DNA from 3 places in the Streptomyces sp. NBC_00461 genome. Region 1 is predicted to be linked to each of the others. Evidence: riboswitches for the same ligand, from Rfam matches in the RefSeq annotation. Region 1 holds a riboswitch; each other region holds the start of a gene.
What was found. Region 1 has a riboswitch for cyclic di-AMP ahead of OG870_RS28655 (C40 family peptidase). Riboswitches for the same ligand answer to the same signal wherever they lie in the genome.
Positions count from the first base shown of each region.

Region 2: it holds a riboswitch for cyclic di-AMP, as region 1 does, so the genes downstream of both, OG870_RS21995 (M23 family metallopeptidase) here and OG870_RS28655 (C40 family peptidase) in region 1, are expected to answer to the same signal.
Region 3: it holds a riboswitch for cyclic di-AMP, as region 1 does, so the genes downstream of both, OG870_RS33835 (M23 family metallopeptidase) here and OG870_RS28655 (C40 family peptidase) in region 1, are expected to answer to the same signal.

Region 1 covers NZ_CP107902.1:6,083,343-6,087,613, reverse strand. The annotation lists gene pcrA (DNA helicase PcrA) at 1-237, opposite strand, end outside; gene OG870_RS28660 (ScyD/ScyE family protein) at 324-1,427, opposite strand; cyclic di-AMP (ydaO/yuaA leader) riboswitch at 1,707-1,858, shown strand; gene OG870_RS28655 (C40 family peptidase) at 1,867-3,021, shown strand; gene OG870_RS28650 (tellurite resistance/C4-dicarboxylate transporter family protein) at 3,121-4,095, shown strand; gene OG870_RS28645 (hypothetical protein) at 4,073-4,271, opposite strand, start outside.
Region 2 covers NZ_CP107902.1:4,706,460-4,710,730, reverse strand. The annotation lists gene OG870_RS22010 (MarR family winged helix-turn-helix transcriptional regulator) at 1-330, opposite strand, end outside; gene OG870_RS22005 (dihydrofolate reductase family protein) at 456-1,589, shown strand; tRNA gene OG870_RS22000 (tRNA-Met) at 1,677-1,750, shown strand; cyclic di-AMP (ydaO/yuaA leader) riboswitch at 2,119-2,276, shown strand; gene OG870_RS21995 (M23 family metallopeptidase) at 2,287-3,312, shown strand; gene OG870_RS21990 (aldo/keto reductase) at 3,520-4,271, shown strand, end outside.
Region 3 covers NZ_CP107902.1:7,257,667-7,261,937, reverse strand. The annotation lists gene OG870_RS33850 (bifunctional acetate--CoA ligase family protein/GNAT family N-acetyltransferase) at 1-100, opposite strand, end outside; gene OG870_RS33845 (HPr family phosphocarrier protein) at 310-591, shown strand; gene OG870_RS33840 (GntR family transcriptional regulator) at 731-1,426, opposite strand; gene OG870_RS33835 (M23 family metallopeptidase) at 1,616-2,380, opposite strand; cyclic di-AMP (ydaO/yuaA leader) riboswitch at 2,393-2,555, opposite strand; gene OG870_RS33830 (M16 family metallopeptidase) at 2,757-4,145, opposite strand; gene OG870_RS33825 (M16 family metallopeptidase) at 4,142-4,271, opposite strand, start outside.

The DNA of each region.
Region 1 (4,271 bases):
CGCGCGCTGGTTCTCGTTCAGCCCGTCCAGGAGTGCGGCGGCGTCGATCGCCGGGCGCGGGGCGCCGTCGCGGTAGTAGGCGTCCCGGTCCGGGGGCGCGTCGAACTTCCCGCCGAACAGATCGTCCGGAACGGGCTCCGGCAGGTGATCGTCCTCGGGCGGCGGCGGGGATTCTTCCTCGTGGCCGCGGGGGGCCTTGAGATCCGCCAGGAAGCTGTCGTCAAAGAGGCTGCTCATCGCCTTCCGAGTCTAGGGTGCCCCACTGACAGCCCGCCGCCGCCCCGAGAACTTCCGCCGAATCGGGGGTCTCGTGGGCCTCGGTCTCAGAAGCCGCGGATCTTCCAGATCTGGCCGCCCTGCGTCTTCCTGCCCTCCAGGACCGTGCCGTCACGGTCCGCGACCGACCAGGCCGAGACGTAGACCGTGCCGCCCCGCGGGTCGACGGCCACGCCTGCCGGGAAGGGCACCTTCACGTCCGTACGCCTGGCGCCCGAGACCTTGGTCACGACTCCGGCGAAGAGCCGGCTGACGTACAGGTCGCCCCGTTTGTTGAAACCGATGCCCGTGATCGCGCCGAAGCCGGGCTTCCAGCCGAGGATCTTTCCGCTCCAAGGGTCGACCTGCCACGCGCGCGCGGTGGGCTTCGCGGGCTCGCCGTTCAGCTCGCCGACGTAGAGGTTGCCGTCCGGGCCGAGGGCCAGGGAGGCGGGGACGGCCTCGTGCTTGTCGTGGTCCCTGAAGACCGTGAACTGGCGGGCCCTGCCGCTCCTGGACACCACGATCAGGTCGTTGCCGGCCGCGTCCGCGACGATCCCGCGGCCGTCGGGGAGGGCCGGGACGGCGTACGGGTTGGAGTCGACGGCCGTCTTGTGCGGGTTGTACTTCAGTTCCACGGCGGAGATGTCGGCGGCGATCCTCGCCCTGCCACGGTCGATCGACAGCAGCTTGCCGAGCTTGTTCCAGGGCGGGGCAGTGGGCACACCGGCCTCCGGCGGGGCCCGGGTCTCCACACCCCAGACACTGCCGTGGCGGGCCGAGACGCCGTTCAGGCCGACCGCGAAGCCGCCGTCGGGCGCACCGGCCGAGGACGGGCCGTCGACCAGGCGGTGGTGCTTCCAGGCGTCCCCCTCCCGGAAGACCTTGCTGACCGCCGCCGTCAGGCCGATGCAGGTAGGGCCCTCGGGTCCCTCGCCGAGGCACTTCTTTCCGCCGCGGCCGGCCTCGGCGACGTACAGACGGCCGTGGTCGTAGGAGAGCCGGCGCGGATGGTCGAGGCCCTTGGCGATCACGCGGATCACCGGCTTGCCGTCAAAGTGCCCGCCGGAGGCGCTCGCGGGTGCGATGCCCGCGGTGGCGGCCAGGGCGACCGATGCGCCGATGTGCCGATGTGCCGATGTGCCGATGACGAGTGCTGCACGCTTTGTCATGGTCGTACCCCCTCACCCGCCGCGGCATCTGACCGCGGCTGGCTGGAAGTTAGCGCCAGGAAGCGGGCGCATGCCGCCAGCCCGGTCAAAATACGTATAAATCTACGCAGATCATTCCGTAAGGACCACGTTGCGCGACGTCCTGACCCAAGGTCACGAAAACGTATCGGGCATATCGAACATCAACCTTCACACGGGCCACACGAGTTGGCTACCGTTCCGAGCAGGCCGCACGACACCCACCGGCGAACGTCGCCGGGCCGCGCAGCCTCCGCCGAGTCCGGTGTGCCGCCGCGCATCCGGAGCCGGGGACCCACCGATCCCGGGGTGAATCGGTCCGACTCCCATCCGGGGGCGGACCATAGGGCAACCCTTCCGAACCACCCGCCCGAACCCGACAGCTAACTCGGTAGGCGGAACGTGGAAGGAGTCGCCTCCCTTGGCGTCGCACCGTAAGTCACGCCCCGCTGTAACGCGCGTAGCAGGCATACGCACCCCCGCTCTCGCCACGGCCGCCCTCACCTCCGTGGCCCTGCTGTCCCAGTCGGCCAATGCCGCCCCCGCCACCGACGGGCAGCCCAGTCTCGAGGAGGTCGAGAAGAAGGTCGACGACCTCTACCGCCAGGCGGAGTCGGCCACCGAGAAGTACAACGCGGCCAAAGAGAAGACCACGACGCAGCGCAAGCGCGTCGACACCCTCCTCGACGATGTCGCCCAGCGCGCCCAGAAGCTCAACGCGGAGCGGGAGGAACTCGGTTCCTACGCCGCCGCCCAGTACCGGACCGGCGCAGCCGCACCCGACACGGCGACCTTCCTGCTCGCCGACTCGCCGCAGGACTACTTCGACCAGACGCAGCTGATGGGCCGGCTGACCTCCCGCCAGAAGAGCGCGGTCGACGACTACTTCACCGAGCAGTCCGCGACGATGAAGAAGCGGCAGGAGGCCTCCAAGAGCCTTCAGACGCTCACCGAGACACAGAGCGACCTGCAGACGGCCAAGTCCACGGTGCAGGCGAAGCTCTCCGGCGCGCGCGAGCTGCTGTCGAAGCTGACCGCCGAGGAGAAGGCGCGTCTCGCGGCGATCCAGCGGAAGAAGGAGCAGGAGGCCGCGCGCAAGGCGGCGGAGCTGGCCGAGCGACAGGCGGCCGAGCAGAAGGCCAAGGAGGAGGCCTCGGCCGGCGGGAGCGGTTCCTCCGCGGACTCGGGCAGCACCTCCGGCACCGGCTCCTCGTACGCCACGAAGGCCGAGAAGACGCTCGCCTTCGCCCGTGCGCAGATCGGCAAGCCGTACGTCTGGGGCGCCACCGGCCCCGGCTCCTACGACTGCTCCGGCCTCACCCAGGCCGCCTGGAAGGCCGCCGGCGTCAGCCTCCCGCGCACCACCTACGACCAGGTGAACGCCGGCACCACCGTCCCCCTGGCCGACGCACAGCCGGGCGACCTGATCTTCTTCTACGACGACATCAGCCACGTCGGCATCTACATCGGCAACGGCATGATGATCCACGCCCCGAAGCCCGGTGCGTACGTCCGCGAGGAGTCGGTCTACTACGGCGGCGAATCGATCATCCACAGCGTGGTGCGGCCGGCCTGAGGCACCCGGGAGCGGGGCACGCGCGCGTGCAGGTGTTTTTGGACCCACGCGCGCGTGCCCCGCGCCCCCGGGGCGGCAGGGCTCCCTAGGCTCGGCCCCATGTCCGCCTCCTCCGCTTTCCGCGCCTGGTGGGCGCAGCGTCCGCCGGCGGCCGGGGCCGCCGTGATGGCGACCGGCATCGTGTCGGTCGGGCTGCATCTGACGGGGTACGAGGTGGTGTCGCGGATCGCCCTGGTCCTGGCCTGTGTCGCCTGGGTGGGGATGGCCGCGGACTTCGCCGTGCGTCTGGTGCGGGACCGGGAGAAGTGGCTGGCGGAGGCGCGGACACCGGACTCGCTCACCGCCGTCGCGGCGACCGCCGTCCTCGGGACCCGGTTCTCCGCCCTCGGATGGCAGGCCCTCGCCGAGGCCCTGCTCGCGCTGGCGACCGTGCTGTGGCCCGTGCTGCTCGTCGACGTCGTACGGCACTGGTGGCATCGCATGCCGGGCTCGGTGTTCCTGTGTTGCGTGGCCACACAAGGGCTCGCGGTGCTCGGCGCCACGCTCGCCGCAGCCGAGACGACGGCATGGCTCGCGCACGCGGCACTCGTGCTGTTCTGGCTCGGGCTCGTGCTCTACGGCTTCGCGCTGACCCGCTTCGACCTGCGGCAGCTCACTCAGGGCCACGGGGACCACTGGGTGGCGGGCGGTGCGCTCGCCATCTCGGCGCTCGCCGGATCGAGGCTTCTCACCGCGGACAGCGCACGCCTGTACCTGTGGAACGACGACGACCGCGGCGTCCTGCGCGCCGTCACCGTCGCGCTGCTCGTGCTCGACATCGCCTGGTGCGCCGTACTGCTGGTCGCGGAGGTGGTCCGGCCGCGGCTCGGCTACGACGCGCGCCGCTGGGCGACCGTGTTCCCGATCGGGATGACGGCGGCGGCCGTGCTGTCCGCCTCCGCCGCCCTCGACGTCCCGTGGCTCAAGGGGCCCGGGCAGGTGCTGCTGTGGATCGCCGTGGCGGCATGGGTGGCCGTCGCCGCGGGGGCCGTCACCTCGGCCCGCGTCGGCATCAGGTCCACAGCACCGCGATGAAGATGTTCGCCGTGGTGAGCAGGCCCACCACCCCGAACATGCTCTTGTCGACCGTCTCGTCGTCCCGCTTCACATAGACCAGGCCGAGGATCACGACCAGCAGGGCCAGTTTCAGGCCGATCTTGACGGTGTTGACGTGATGGCCGTCGGCCTGGTTGAGGCCGACCAGGATCGCG
Region 2 (4,271 bases), 1.4 Mb from region 1:
CAGTACCGCCATGCCCTCGTCGGTGAGCGCGGCGATGCTCCCCCGCTTGTCCCACTTGCAGTTCTCGCGCCGGACCAGACCGTCCTTCTCCAGCCGGGACACGGCGTACGTCAGCCGACTTCGGGTGATCTTCGTCCGCTCGGCGAGATCGGTCATCCGCAGCCGCCGCTCGGGTACCTCGGAGAGATTGGCCAGGATGGAGTAGTACAGGTGCGGCATGCCGGCGTCCTGCTGGAGCTGCCGGTCGATCGCGTCCTCCAGGAGGTGCGCAGCGGCGATGTACGCGCGCCAGGCGCGCTGCTCCTTGGAGGTGAGCCAGCGAGTCGTCATGCCCCCAGTGTAGGTTTGTTTCAAACTTGAACCAAGCCCCGCCCGTCCGAGCCCGGTCCGCATGGCCGAGCCCGCCCCCGACCGTCCGAGCCCGCCCCGCCCGCCGCCGAGAGTGAGCGCGTCCGATGCCGTACCCCTACGTCCTGCTGTCCGCCGCCGTCTCCCTCGACGGCTACCTCGACGACACCGGCCCCGAACGCCTCCTGCTCTCCTCCCCGGCCGACTTCGACCGCGTGGACGAGGTGCGGGCGTCCGTCGACTCGATCCTCGTCGGCGCCGGCACGATCCGCGCCGACAACCCGCGGCTGCTGGTCAACTCGCCCGAGCGCCGGGCCGCCCGGGTCGCGGCGGGGAAGCCGGAGTACCCCCTCAAGGTCACCGTCAGCGGTTCCGGCGACCTGGACCCGGACGCCAAGTTCTGGCACACGGGCGGCGAGAAGCTCGTCTTCACGACCGACAAGGGCGCCGGGCGGGCCCGCTCACTCGGCCTCGCCGCCGACGTCGCCCCGCTCGGCCCCGACCTCGACTGGCGGCGGCTCCTGGAGCATCTGCACGATGCGCGCGGCGTACGGCGCCTGATGGTCGAGGGCGGCGGCACGATCCACACCCAGCTCCTGCAGCAGGGCCTCGCCGACGAACTCCAGCTCGTCCTCGCCCCCCTCTTCGTGGGCGACCCGGACGCGCCCCGCCTCTTCGGCCCCGGCGCCTACCAGGGTGGCCGCCTGCGCCTGACGGAGACCCGGCGGATCGAGGACGTCGTCCTCATGCGCTACGAGCCCACGGCCCCCGGCACCGGCCCGCTCCCGGCCGCCGCCGACCGCCACTGGCTGGCCCTCGCCTGCGAGCTGGCGGCGCAGTGCCCGCCCTCCCGCACGGCCTTCAGCGTGGGCGCGGTGATCGTCGCCGCCGACGGCACGGAGCTGGCCCGCGGTCACTCGCGCGAGGCCGGCGACCCGGTCGTGCACGCCGAGGAGGCGGCCCTGGCCAAGCTCGACCCGGCCGATCCGAGACTCGCGGCGGCGACGGTGTACAGCAGCCTGGAGCCCTGCGCCCACCGCGCCTCCCGGCCCAGGCCGTGCGCGCGACTGATCCTCGACGCGGGAGTACGTCGGGTGGTCACGGCGTGGCGGGAGCCGGACACGTTCGTCACGGAGGCGGACGGGAGCGGGCTGCTGGCGTCGCGGGGCGTCGAGGTCGTCGTACTGCCGGAGTACGAGGAGCAGGCCAAGGCGCCGAACAGGCATCTGTCGGGGCCGTGACCCGGGGTTGTGCCCCGCGGTCGTGACCGGCGGTCGTGACCTTGGTTCTGAGCACCCCACGGATGGCGTATGCTGGTTACACAACGACGCGGGGTGGAGCAGCTCGGTAGCTCGCTGGGCTCATAACCCAGAGGTCGCAGGTTCAAATCCTGTCCCCGCTACTCAAGGCTCAGGGCCGGAATCCAGTACTGGATTCCGGCCCTGAGTGTTTTCCCGCTTCCTTTGTCTCCCCGTACCTCCCTGTACCTCTCCGCACCTCTCCGCGCCTCCCCTTGTCTCTCCTGCCTCTGCTGTCGTGATGTGACCGGGTGTGATCGAGCGACCGCCCTCCGCATAACAACTGACATACCGTCAATACCTGTGTGGATCCTGAGGCTTGGTCAACTCGCCCGTTTTTGGCCACTCATGGGCCCTACGTCCAGGGCAAGAAGCATTAATGATCAAGCCGAACAGCTTGGAAACGGCACCCCGGGTCTATTAACGTTCGATAACGCAGCGCGGTCGTCCCAGCCGTCACAAGAGACGGCTCCGTGCGCACGCGCCGAATCCCGCAAGGGAACCGGGGAACCACCACCCTGGGGTGAATCGCGCTGAAGCCGCCGTGAACCTACGGCAGGTATACGCGCGTAGGAGACCTTCCTGCTCCGAACCCGTCAGCTAACCCGGTAGGCGAGAAGGAAGGAAGGAGCGCGCCCACGTGGCGTCCAACCCGCCTGCCCCGGCAGCGCCGTTCGTGCCGAGCACCGAGCCATTCGGCTTCGCCGGCCCCCGCACCGACGAGGGCCCGTGGGAGGAGTGGAACCCCACCGAGGACTCCCTCCGCCCGATACGCGGCCGGCACCGTGTCTCCAAGCAGCGCGGCGGGGGACTCGCCCGCAGCTCCACGGTTCTCGGCGTCGGTGTCATAGCCGCCGTAGGCGCGGGCGGCATGGCCAGCGCCAACACCGGCAAGCCCCCGGTGTCCATCTCCATGCCCGATCTGCCCTCCGTGGGCGGCGTGTTCGGAGGCTCCTCGCACGCTGCCAAGGGCTCCGCCACCGCCCTCAGCACCGTCGGCGTCAGCTCCGACGACACCGCGCAGGGCGCCGCGGACGCCGGTGAGGCGCTGCGCAACCGCATCATGGCCCAGGCCGAGAGCCAGCAGGTCCAGGTCGAAGGCAAGGCCCAGTCGGCCACCGAGGCCGTCTTCGCCAAGCAGGTCGACGACGCCGCCGCCCAGGCGGAGAAGGCGGCCGCGGTCAAGGCGCAGGCCGCGAAGGAGAAGGCCGAGGCGGAGGCCAAGAAGAAGGCCGAGGCCGCCAGACTCGCCGAACTGGCCAAGCAGTTCAAGCTGCCGGTCGTGTCGTACACGATCACCGGCACGTTCGGACAGGCCGGCTCCATGTGGTCCTCCGGCTACCACACGGGTCTCGACTTCGCCGCCCCCACGGGCACGCTCATCAAGGCCGTCCACGGCGGCACCGTCACGGAGGCCGGCTGGGCGGGATCGTACGGCTACCGCACGATCATCACGCTCGACGACGGTACGGAACTCTGGTTCTGCCACCAGTCGTCGATCAGCGTGAGCGTGGGCCAGAAGGTCGGCACGGGCGATGTGATCGGGCGTGTCGGCGCCACCGGCAACGTGACCGGTCCGCACCTGCATCTTGAGGTCCACCCGGACGGGCAGGCCACCGGCATCGACCCGATGACGTGGCTGCGCAGCAAGGGCCTCAACCCCTGACCTCTGCTTGTCCCCGTTCTTCCTGTTCTCTCTGTTCTCTTTGTTCTTCCTGTTGTTTCTGATCCCGGCGGTCCTGACGGCATCCCCCCGACGTCAGGACCGCCGGTTTCCGCTGCCCAGCCGTCGGAATCGCTGACTCCGCTTGTTTACGGGGATTTTGCGGCCGTAGCGGAAGATCGCCCTCCGAGGCCGGTGTTGACGTACTACATGACTTCTCTTCGCAAGCTCGGCTCCTCCGGCCTGGAGGTCTTTCCCCTCTCCCTCGGCGGCAACGTCTTCGGCTGGACCGCCGACGAGGCCACGTCCTTCGCCGTGCTCGACGCCTACGCGGCCGCGGGCGGCAACTTCGTCGACACCGCCGACTCCTATTCGGCGTGGGTCGACGGCAACAAGGGCGGCGAGTCCGAGACGATCATCGGCAAGTGGGTCAGGGCGCGCGGTAACCGCGACGACATCGTCATCGCGACCAAGGTCAGCCAGCACCCCGAGTTCCCGGGCCTGACGGCCGCCAACATCAAGGCCGCCGCGGACGCCTCCCTGAGCCGCCTCGGCACCGACCACATCGATCTGTACTACACGCACTTCGACAAGCCGGAGGTGCCGGTCGAGGAGATCATCGGCGCGCTCGACGAACTGGTGAAGGCGGGCAAGGTGCGGCACATCGCCGCGTCCAACATCACTCCCGAGCGGCTCCGTGCGTCCCTGGAATTCTCCGACCGCGAGGGCCTGGCCAAGTACGTGGCCGTCCAGCCCCACTACAACCTGGTCTCGCGCGACACGTACGAGGGCGAGCTCCAGGACGTCGCCGCGCGGTACGGCCTGGCCGCCGTCCCGTACTTCGCCCTTGCCTCGGGCTTCCTCACCGGCAAGTACCGGCCCGGTACGACGGTCGAGAGCGCCCGCGCGGGCGCCGGCAAGCACCTGGACACGGAACGCGGCCGCAGGGTCCTGGCGGCCCT
Region 3 (4,271 bases), 1.2 Mb from region 1:
CAACGGTGATGGGGCGGATGCGCGCGGTGCCGCCGTCGCGCAGCACCACGTCGGCCTCCCAGTGCGCGGGGTACTCGTGCCGGTCCGGCGAGGTCTGCATGGGCCCCAGAGTACGGCTCGCGTCCGACAACGGCGCGAGGCAGTCTGTGGAGAACACGGCAGTCCGCGGAGAACTGAACAAGGACGCAAGTCGGGCCGAGGCCGCGGTCCGACGACCCGCCCCGGACGGGACGAAGGACCGCTCCGGACATGCTTCACGTTGTGGGAAACTGGTCTAGACAACCCTGAGACTCTGAAGGGCAGCATCACATGGCTGAGCGCCGCGTCAACGTCGGCTGGGCCGAGGGCCTCCACGCCCGCCCCGCATCCATCTTCGTCCGGGCCACCACGGCCGCAGGTATCCCCGTGACGATCGCCAAGGCCGACGGCAACCCCGTCAACGCGGCCTCCATGCTGGCCGTCCTGGGCCTGGGCGCCCAGGGTGGCGAGGAGATCGTCCTCGCCTCCGACGCCGAGGGTGCGGACGCCGCACTCGACCGTCTGGCCAAGCTGGTCTCCGAAGGTCTCGAGGAGCTCCCCGAGACCGTCTGATCACGGCACCGCAGAAGGGCTCGTCCGAATTACCGGGCGAGCCCTTCGCATTTCTTGTTCCGAGACCGTGGAATTCTCGATCGCGGGCAGCATCGATAAACCCCCGCGAATTCTCTTGTCTTTGTATACGGCGCCCGTGTTAATGACGCAGGCTCGACATGTTTACGGCATGTTGCGAGTTCCTCACACGGTCGGCGCGATCGGCACCGGGGGCGAATCGCAGCCGGTGCACCCCGCTGGAACGCTCGGTGTGCAGCGTCGTGACCGCCCGCGCGCGCTCGCTGTCGCCGCGGGCCACGGCGTCGACGATCGCGCCGTGCTCCGCCCAGGACTCCACGGGGTCGGCGGGCGCCTCCACGGCGTACATCCAGGCGATCTTGTGGCGCAGCTGGGTCAGCATCGAAGTCAGCGCGGGGCTGCCGGAGGCCTGGGCGAGCGTCTCGTGGAACCAGTTCCCCAGGGAGCGCAGATCCTCGCTGTTGCCCCTCCTGGCCCGCTCCTGGCCCAGTCTCACCAGGCCGCGCAGGACCTTGAGATGGGCCTCGGTGCGCCGCTGGGCGGCCCGTGAGGCACCGAGCGGCTCCAGGAGCATGCGCATCTCCAGCAGGTCGGCGGCCTCCTGCTCGGTCGGTTCCGCCACGCAGGCGCCCGCGTGCCGTCGGGTCACCACGAAGCCCTCGGCCTCCAGCGTGCGCAGGGCCTCGCGGACGGGAACGCGCGAGACGCCGTAGCGGCGGGCCAGAACTTCCTCGGTGAGGCGGCCGCCACGCTCGTGGACACCGGCGACGATGTCGTCCCGGATCGCCGTGCACACCGAGTGCGCCGGAATACGCATGACCGACCTCCGACTTAATCCCCGTGAAACGTCGATGATTGACGTGTGTTCCGTGACTCTATTGCACAGAGCCGGAATTTCCGACGGGAGGCCGGAATCCATGGATATTTTTTGGACAGCAGGGCTACGGAAAACGGCGAAACCCCGGCTGGTGGAGCCGGGGTTTCGCCGTTGTCCTGCGATCCGTCGTCAGACGTTCACGCCGTGCGAGCGCAGGTAGGCGACGGGGTCGATGTCCGAGCCGTACTCGGCGGTCGTACGGGCCTCGAAGTGCAGGTGCGGTCCGGTGGTGTTGCCGGTCGCGCCGGAGACGCCTATCTGCTGCCCCGGGGTGACCGTCTGGCCCACCGAGACACCGATGGACGACAGGTGGCCGTACTGGGTGTACATGCCGTCGTGCATCCTGATCACTATCTGGTTGCCGTAGGCGCCGCCCCAGCCGGTCTCGACGACGGTGCCGGCGCCGACCGCGTGGACGGTCGTGCCGCTCGCGGCGTGGAAGTCGATGCCCGTGTGGCTGCCGGAGGACCACAGGGAGCCGCCGGTCTTGTAGCCCGTCGAGACGTACGAGTTCGAGATCGGCGCGACGAAGGTGTTGAGGCGCTTGCGCTCTGCCTCGCGCGCGGCGCGCTCCTTGGCCTCGCGCTCCGCCTCGGCCTTCGCGGCGGCCTTCTTGCGCGCCGCCTCCAGGGCCGCCTTCTTGCGGGCGGCCTCCTCGGCGGCCTGCTTCTGGGCGTCGGCCTGGGCGTCGATCTTGTCGGCGATCGTGTCGCCGATGGTGATGACAGGGTTGAGGCCGGTCTGCTCGACGGAGCTCTCGGCGGCGAGGGCCGGAGCGGCCTGGGCGCCGACGACGCCGGTGGCGGCGAGAGCCGCGACCCCTGCGGCGCGGGTGGTGGTGCGGTGCATCCGCGTGGGACGACGGTGCTTCCCGGTGGCGCGCGTGAACGCCATGTGGTGGCTGTTCCTTTCCTTCCCTCTCGCCTACCGGGTTAGCTGACGGGTTCGGAGCAGGAAGGTCTCCTACGGACCCCCTCGCTGGGCGCGGGCGTCCGATTCACCCCAGGGACTGCGGTGGGTCCCCGGCTCCCCTGGCTCGCGCCATAGGGGGACTCGGCGATGACTGTCCGGTGCCGCGGATGCGGCGCTGTGCCTGACGGACAGACCGGATGACGCTAAGCGGGGCGACTTTCAATTCCCAAACGGATCACGCGTTTTGTAGTGCATGCCACAGGTCAGACAGGCAACCTCTCCCCCAATTCGGACATTAGGGGGCCCTGGTGACTCATCAGTCACCAGGGCCCCCACGCGCGTGGCGCCGACCGGTCCTCTACTCGGCTGCCACGACGGTGACTTCGCCGATCCCCAGGGCCTCGACGGGCTCCTTGATCTCGGCCGCGTCACCGACGAGGACGGTCACCAGACGGTCCACGGGGAAGGCGCTGACGGCCGCCGCGGTGGCCTCCACGGTGCCGGTGGCGGCGAGCTGCTGGTACAGCGTCGCCTGGTAGTCGTCCGGCAGGTGCTGCTCGACCTGGTCGGCCAGCGTGCTCGCCACGGCCGCCGCGGTCTCGTACTTCAGCGGCGCCACCCCGACGAGGTTCTGTACGGCGACATCGCGCTCGGCGTCGGTGAGGCCGCCCTCGGCGAGCGTGCGCAGCACCTTCCAAAGGTCGTCGAGCGCCGGGCCGGTGTTCGGGGTGTCGACGGAGCCGCTGATCGCGAGCATCGCGGCGCCGGAGCCGTCCGGGGCGGACCTGAGGACCTGGCCGAACGCGCGCACACCGTAGGTGTAGCCCTTCTCCTCGCGCAGGACGCGGTCCAGACGGGAGGTGAGGGTGCCGCCCAGGCAGTACGTACCGAGCACCTGCGCGGGCCACACACGGTCGTGCCGGTCGCGGCCGACGCGTCCGATGAGCAGCTGCGTCTGGACCGAGCCGGGACGGTCCACGATGATCACGCGCCCGGTGTCGTCGGCGGTGATCGGCGGTACCGGACGGGACTCGCCCCCGGAGCCCGTCCAGGCGCCCAGGGTCTCGCCGAGCAGCGCGTCCAGGTCGATGCCGGTGAGGTCGCCGACGACGACGGCGGTGGCCGTGGCGGGCCTGACGTGCCGGTCGTAGAAGGCGCGTACGGCCGCCGAGTCGATCTTCTCGACGGTCTCCTCGGTGCCCTGGCGCGGGCGCGACATGCGCGAGGTCGCCGGGAACAGCTCCTTGGAGAGCTCCTTGGCGGCTCGGCGGGAGGGGTTGGCCAGCTCGTGCGGGATCTCGTCCAGGCGGTTGCGGACCAGCCGCTCGATCTCGCTGTCGGCGAAGGCGGGTGCCCTGAGGGCGTCGGCGAGCAGACCGAGCGCCTTGGCGAGGCGGGAGGCCGGCACTTCGAGGCTCAGGCGCAGACCCGGGTGGTCGGCGTGCGCGTCGAGGGTGGCGCCGCAGCGCTCCAGTTCGGCGGCGAAGTCCTCGGCGGAGTGCTTGTCGGTGCCCTCGGAGAAGGCCCGCGCCATGATCGTGGCGACGCCTTCGAAACCGGCCGGCTCGGCCTCCAGGGGCGCGGCCAGGAGCACCTCTACGGCGACGACCTGCTGGCCGGGGCGGTGGCAGCGCAGGACGGTCAGGCCGTTGCCGAGCGCGCCGCGCTCCGGGGCGGGGAAGGCCCAGGGCCTTGCCTCGCCGGCCTGGGGCTGCGGGTGGAACTCCATCGTGGTGAGCTCGGTCACTTGGCCGCCTCCGTGGTGTCGTCGCCGGCCTCGATCGTGGCTTCGGCCTCGGGGTCCTGCGGGGGATCGGCGTCCTCGGCGGTCTCTCCCGCGACGGGCTCGTAGACGAGCACCGCGCGGTTGTCG